DNA from 2 places in the Bacillus seohaeanensis genome. Region 1 is predicted to be linked to the other one. Evidence: predicted binding sites of a transcription regulator. Region 1 holds the regulator's gene; the other holds the start of a gene.
What was found. Region 1 encodes Rex, which represses fermentation and respiration genes when NADH is low (regulators of the CRP and FNR family bind a similar motif). Its sites were predicted from a motif close to TTGTGAAATATTTCACAA; they were not measured.

Region 1 (3,423 bases):
CCTTCTCATTTTTCATTGGGTAGTCATCCCAGAGCTCATTTAGTACCGTTTTATTTGATGAGAGATTTGCTTGTTCTTGGTCATAATAGCTAATCGCTACATTAGAGCCGAATTGGAATTCTCCCTGAATAGGAGATAGTTTGTTTACCAATGTTTTAAGAAGTGTTGACTTACCAATCCCATTCGGCCCTACAAGGGCAATGCTATCCCCTTTTTGGGCATGAAGAGATATATTTTGAGAGATAACGTCTTCTGGAGTATAGCCTATCGATAGGTTTGCGATTTTTAATACATCATTCCCACTTTGTCGCTCAATTTGAAAAGAAAAATTTGCGGATTTTTCATCTCCTAATGGTTTGTCCATCATCTCCATGCGTTCTAATTTTTTTCTTCGACTTTGAGCCATTTTTGTAGTAGAAGCACGAGCGATATTGCGCTGAATAAAATCCTCCAGTTTAGCGACTTCTTGTTGTTGTCTTTCATATAATTTTACGTCTTTCTCATAGTTTTCAGCCTTTTGTTTTAAGTATTGACTATAATTACCATGAAATTTCTTTGATTTATTTCGAGAAACTTCATAGACAGAATTTACGACACTGTCCAAGAAATATCGGTCATGGGAGACAATTAGTACAGCACCTTGGTATCCTTGCAAGTAGCCTTCAAGCCATGAGAGAGTTTCGATATCCAGATGATTAGTAGGCTCATCCAAAATTAATATATCTGGTTTCGTTAATAATAGTTTTCCGAGTGCTAGCCTCGTTTTTTGCCCTCCACTAAGAGTGGAAATCTTTGTTTCATAATCAAAATTTGCAAAGTTCAAGCCATGCAGAACAGAACGAATATCGGCTTCATACTGATAACCGCCTGAATCTTTGAAAAGGACTTGAAGTTCGTCGTATTCCTTTAAAACCCTTTCGTAAACATCATTGTTTTCGTATACAGCAGGGTCAGCCATTTTTTGTTCAAGAAGGCGTAGTTGCTTTTCTTGTTTGCGTAGCGTTTCATATACAGTCAGCATCTCATCCCAAATAGAAAGGCTTGATTCCAACCCTGAATGTTGCTCAAGATAGCCAATGGAAACATCTTTTGGCTTCATTATTTCCCCTTCGTCATAGGAAAGGTGTCCAGCAATTATTTTTAATAAAGTAGATTTTCCTGCTCCGTTTCTCCCTACAAGAGCAACTCGATCCTTTGATTGTACCTCTAGTTTTATATTAGATAGAATTATTTCTGGACCAAAAAATTTTGTTACCTGATTCACTTGTAAAAGAATCATAACGTTTCACCTCAGTTTCTTACTAATAGTTTATCGTATTTTTTAGGAAAACAGCAATCTTTCAAGAAAAGGAAGTAATTAGGATGACTATTAATCAGGACAGATATAGTATAGAATATAGTGTAGGATAAAGATATCTAATTCCAGTGGATAAGCGCCTCAAAGTCATAAGTCAAGCGTCTTAAAAAGGTAAGCTCGCCTTATGTTTTGTCTGAGTCTGCTTAAGCCGCTTCCGCTTTTCAAGTAGTACGAGCTTTGCAAAAGAATTATTTGCTTTTGGAAGCGTTAACAGTGTGGTTTAATAGATAACATATAGAAATTGGTTTAATAGATGTGGGGGAAAAGGTATGAATCAAGAAACAGCAAAAATTCCACAAGCAACGGCAAAGCGCTTGCCGCTTTATTATCGCTTTATAAAAAATCTATCCTCTTCTGGGAAGCAAAGGGTGTCTTCTAAAGAGTTGAGTGAAGCAGTGAAGGTAGATTCTGCTACTATTCGCCGAGATTTTTCTTATTTTGGGGCGTTAGGAAAGAAAGGGTATGGATACAATGTTAATTATCTGTTATCCTTTTTTCGCAAGACACTCGATCAAGATGCTTTAACGAAGGTTATTTTAATTGGTGTAGGTAATTTAGGCACGGCATTTCTTCATTATAATTTTATAAAGAATAATAATACTAAAATAGAGATGGCATTTGATGTTGATCCGGGGAAAGTCGGCACAGATATTGGGGATGTCCCCGTTTATAGCTTAGACGAACTAGAAGAAAGGCTCGAAGGGGAGAATATAGAAGTAGCGATACTAACTGTTCCAGCAACTTCTGCACAAAATATTACCGATCGTTTAGTTTCATCCGATATAAAAGGAGTGTTAAACTTTACTCCTGCACGATTAAGTGTACCAAATCACATACGAATTCATCATATTGACTTGGCAGTTGAGTTGCAGTCACTCGTATATTTTTTAAAGCATTATACAGAAGAAGACACGGAAATGTCACAAGATGAATCGGTGACGGAATAGAAAAATAACTTGTAATAAGTTATGATAGTAAAGAGGAGGTGTCACATAATGCCAATAGGTCCAGGTAGCCTCATTTTAATAGCGATCGTTGCTTTACTCATCTTTGGCCCGAAAAAATTGCCAGAGTTAGGGAAAGCAGCTGGAAATACATTACGTGAATTTAAAAATGCAACAAAAGGCTTAGCAGATGATGATGATGACAATAAGAATAAAGACGCTAAGTAGAGTAGGATGAACGCCATGAGTCAAAATGACATGACGCTTTATGAACATATAGGTGAATTACGAAAACGACTCATGTTTGTAGTCGTTTTCTTCTTGTTAGCTTTCATTGCTAGCTTCTTTCTAGCAGAACCGTTAATAAGATATTTACAGCATGCAGATGAAGCAAAAGAATTGACGATGAATGCTTTTCGTATTACAGACCCACTTAAAATTTATATGGAAATGATGATATTTATATCACTTATTGTGACATCACCAATTATTCTTTTTCAGCTTTGGTCTTTTATTAGTCCTGGTTTATATGAAAAAGAAAGAAAAGTGACATTGAGTTACATTCCAATCTCACTTTTACTTTTCTTAGGTGGTCTATCTTTTGCTTATTTTATCCTTTTTCCATATGTAGTAGAGTTTATGATGGGGTTGTCGGATACGCTTGAAATTGAGCAAGTGATTGGAATTAATGAATACTTTCATTTTCTTTTTCAGCTAACTGTCCCGTTTGGGTTTTTATTTCAATTACCTGTTGTAATGCTGTTTTTGACTAGACTTGGGATTATTACGCCAATGTTTATGGGGAAAATGAGACGTTATGCTTACTTTGTGCTTTTTGTTATTGCAGCGCTCATTACTCCGCCAGATATTGTTTCTCATTTAATGGTTACTGTACCGTTATTTGTACTTTATGAATTGAGTATCTGGATTTCCAAAATTGGATATAAAAAGGTATTAGAAGCAGAACAAAAACGTGAAATTGAAGAAGTTGAAAATGAAAATAGGGATTGATCAAAATGATCAATCCCTATTTTTTATTATTCATTGCGTTTTTAATTTTAAAATGGATACCTATCATTCGAAATCCTGATCCAATATCAAGAGTCGCTAAAAATATCAACA
Region 2 (3,423 bases), on a different contig from region 1:
CAAGCAAGTGTTGGTAAAACTGCCGCAATCGTTCCTCCTACGCCAGTTGCTAAACTTCCTGCTAGTAAAGTAAGAAGTATTTCTCCGGCATAGATGTTTCCGTAAAGACGAAGACCCAATGTTAATGTGTTGGCAAATTCCTCAATTATTTTAAGCGGGAACAAGAACCACATTGGTTTTAAAAAGTCTTTTCCGTATTCACCAAAACCTTTCATCTTAATACCATAATAATGGGATAGTGCTACCACTAAGACAGATAATGTCATGGCGACAACAGGATCCGCTGTAGGTGATTTCCACCATAGTTCGTGATCAATCACGACAGCAAATGGAAGACCTAACATATTTGAAACAAATATGTACATAATCAAGGTAAGACCTAAAATATGAAAACGTCCCCCTGTTTTCCAATCCATGTTACTTTTAATAATGTTTTTCACAAAGTCCATCGTCCATTCCATGAAGTTCTGGAACCCTGTTGGTTTCATGGCAAGTCGACGAGTAGACAAAACGGCAATAAGGAAAACGATAGCACTTGCTACAGTAATCATTAAAATATTTGCCAGGTTAAAGGTTATTGTCGTACCCATGAAATCCAAATTGTATAAAGGAGCTTCATGATTCAATGAAATTCACCTCTCTTCCCCGCTACTGATGAGATTTTAGTTGCTGAATAAAATAATCTATCATAATGACAATGTAGGATGTCATTAATCCCAAAACAACACTTAGGATATGGAATACGTGTGGAAACTCCATTGCTACTATAATCGCAAAGGCCGCTCCAGCCATCCGTGAAAATGTCCCTAATGATCGTACCTTTTTCCCTGCTAACACCGCATCTCCAAACCTTGATGTTCTTCTAACCATTACCCAGTGGTTAAACAAGCTTATACTTGTACCAAAGATAAGTCCTAAAAAAATAGACTGATAGGATGTAAAGCCCCAACCGAGAACGTAAATGGAGAGAAGAAAAAGTATGTACTTACGATGCCTTATAAACATTTGTTGTATTTCCGGCATGTCACATTAGTCTCCCGAATAGAAATGTTGGACTGTGCGAAGCATGGCATAAGTACCTGCCGACAGACCAAGAAGTAGTCCAATAATTAAGAATAGTGGTGTGGTATCCCATATTTTATCAAGCCATCTTCCTCCAAAAATTCCAATGAGAATGGAACCAACTAATTGTGAAAGTATGGCAGAATATAGGGCCATCGATTGATACGGACGTCGTTTGTTTTGACGCATAATTCATCCCCACACTAATTTGTAGTGGAATGTGGAAAAGCACTTTCTTCAAAGGATGTAAAGCGTTTTCACACCTTAAACATTTAATTGTGAAAACCTTATCATTATATATCCTTTGTTAGCATACAATAGCATATTATCTATGTCAATGTGTTGTATTTAAAAAGTTTACTAGCTGTTACAGTTGTCACAATTTGCACACAATTCAAACGTGTTTTTTGACAATAGATACAAATCTTTAGGCATTTTCAATACTACTTACTGCTCTACTTCTTAAAGTATATAGAAGAAACATGAATATGTGAATGACTTTTATGTAATGTAAATACTTCCATATAATATTATACTTGTATAAATTATTTTTTCCGTTCTAAAGTATGGATTTTAATGGGTTAAGATATGGAAGTTGGAGACAACCTCAAAGGTCCGTCCCTAGTTACTTTAACGCATTAAAGCTACGTCCGCAAAATAATAGAGGCCCTTGTTATTTAAATAACAAGGGCCTCTATGTTAGTTAGGTTGTGAACGGCTTTGGTCGTTCCTTTAGTTCTTTGAAATGATAACGGATAGCTTGGGTGATTCGGTAAGATGCAAGTCCGTCTCCGTATGGATTGGCTGCTTTCGCCATTTTATCGTAAGCTTTTTGGTCTGTAAGAAGCTCTTTCGCTAAGTTGTATATATTTTCTTCTTCTATCCCTGCTAGCTTTAATGTTCCTGCTTCAATTCCTTCCGGACGCTCCGTTGTGTCACGAAGCACAAGAACTGGGACACCAAGTGATGGGGCTTCTTCTTGGACACCACCAGAATCGGTTAAAATTAAATGTGCTCTTGAAGCAAAGTTATGAAAATCAATGACATCAAGCGGCTCAATTAAGTGTATTCGAGGATCATTTCCGAGCACCTCATCCGCCACTTCTCGAACGGCTGGGTTCAAATGGACCGGGTAAACAACTTGAATATCATCATGCTCGTCCACTAATCGCTTAATTGCACGGAACATATTACGCATCGGCTCACCGAGGTTTTCACGGCGGTGTGCCGTAAGTAATACTAGACGATCATCGCCGACCTTTTGAAGCACCTCATGTTCATATTCATCTTTAACCGTAGTTTTAAGTGCATCTATCGCTGTATTTCCAGTAATAAAGATACTTTCTTCCTTTTTGTTTTCATTTAGAAGATTTTGAGCTGATTTCTCTGTTGGAGAGAAGTGCAAATCTGCCATAACACCTGTTAATTGACGATTCATTTCCTCTGGGAATGGAGAATATTTATTCCATGTTCGCAATCCGGCTTCTACATGACCAACTGCAATTTGATTATAGAATGCTGCAAGGCTGGCAATAAATGTTGTTGTTGTATCGCCATGTACAAGGACAACATCGGGCTTTGCTTCTTTCATTACCTTATCGAGCCCCTCTAGTCCCCTTGTGGTAACATCTATAAGTGTTTGACGGTCCTTCATTATATTTAAGTCATAATCAGGTTGCACATCAAAAATGTTCAATACCTGATCTAGCATTTGTCGATGTTGAGCTGTTACTGTTACGACTGTCTCAAATTGCTCAGGATATTTCTTTAACTCTAGTACAAGTGGTGCCATTTTTATTGCTTCTGGTCTTGTACCGAAGATTGTCATTACTTTTATAGGCTTGTCCACTATTTTCACCTGCTTTTCATTATTTTGTACCATATAATCTGTCTCCTGCATCGCCAAGACCAGGTACGATATATCCTTTTTCATTTAACCCTTCATCAAGTGCTGCGATATAAATATCTACTTCCGGATGTGCTTCTTTAATTGCATCCACACCTTCAGGACAGGCAACAAGACACATGAATTTGATGTTTTTCGCACCACGTTTTTTTAGTGAGTTAATCGCTTCAACAGCAGACCCGCCAGTAGCAAGCATTGGATCTACTACAATAAGCTCACGCTCTTCCACATCACTAGGAAGCTTCACATAATATTCAATAGGCTGCAATGTTTCAGGATCACGGTACAAACCAACATGTCCTACTTTTGCTGCAGGAATAAGCTTTAATATTCCATCAACCATACCTAGTCCCGCACGAAGAATCGGCACAATCCCGAGTTTTTTTCCAGCTAATGTTTTGGCTGTCGCCTGACTAACTGGTGTTGCTACTTCAATTTCCTCCAATTGTAAATCA

Region 2: a site for Rex is predicted at 1,339-1,356, ahead of ACFSUL_RS21130 (AtpZ/AtpI family protein). Genes of this name have one in related genera too.

The regions. Positions count from the first base shown of each region.
Region 1 covers NZ_JBHUMF010000011.1:4,264-7,686, forward strand. The annotation lists gene ACFSUL_RS04620 (ABC-F family ATP-binding cassette domain-containing protein) at 1-1,279, opposite strand, end outside; gene ACFSUL_RS04625 (redox-sensing transcriptional repressor Rex) at 1,627-2,304, shown strand; gene ACFSUL_RS04630 (twin-arginine translocase TatA/TatE family subunit) at 2,353-2,529, shown strand; gene tatC (twin-arginine translocase subunit TatC) at 2,545-3,312, shown strand; gene ACFSUL_RS04640 (YdiK family protein) at 3,329-3,423, opposite strand, start outside.
Region 2 covers NZ_JBHUMF010000035.1:156,451-159,873, forward strand. The annotation lists gene atpB (F0F1 ATP synthase subunit A) at 1-626, opposite strand, end outside; gene ACFSUL_RS21125 (ATP synthase subunit I) at 649-1,023, opposite strand; gene ACFSUL_RS21130 (AtpZ/AtpI family protein) at 1,030-1,251, opposite strand; gene wecB (non-hydrolyzing UDP-N-acetylglucosamine 2-epimerase) at 1,766-2,911, opposite strand; gene upp (uracil phosphoribosyltransferase) at 2,931-3,423, opposite strand, start outside.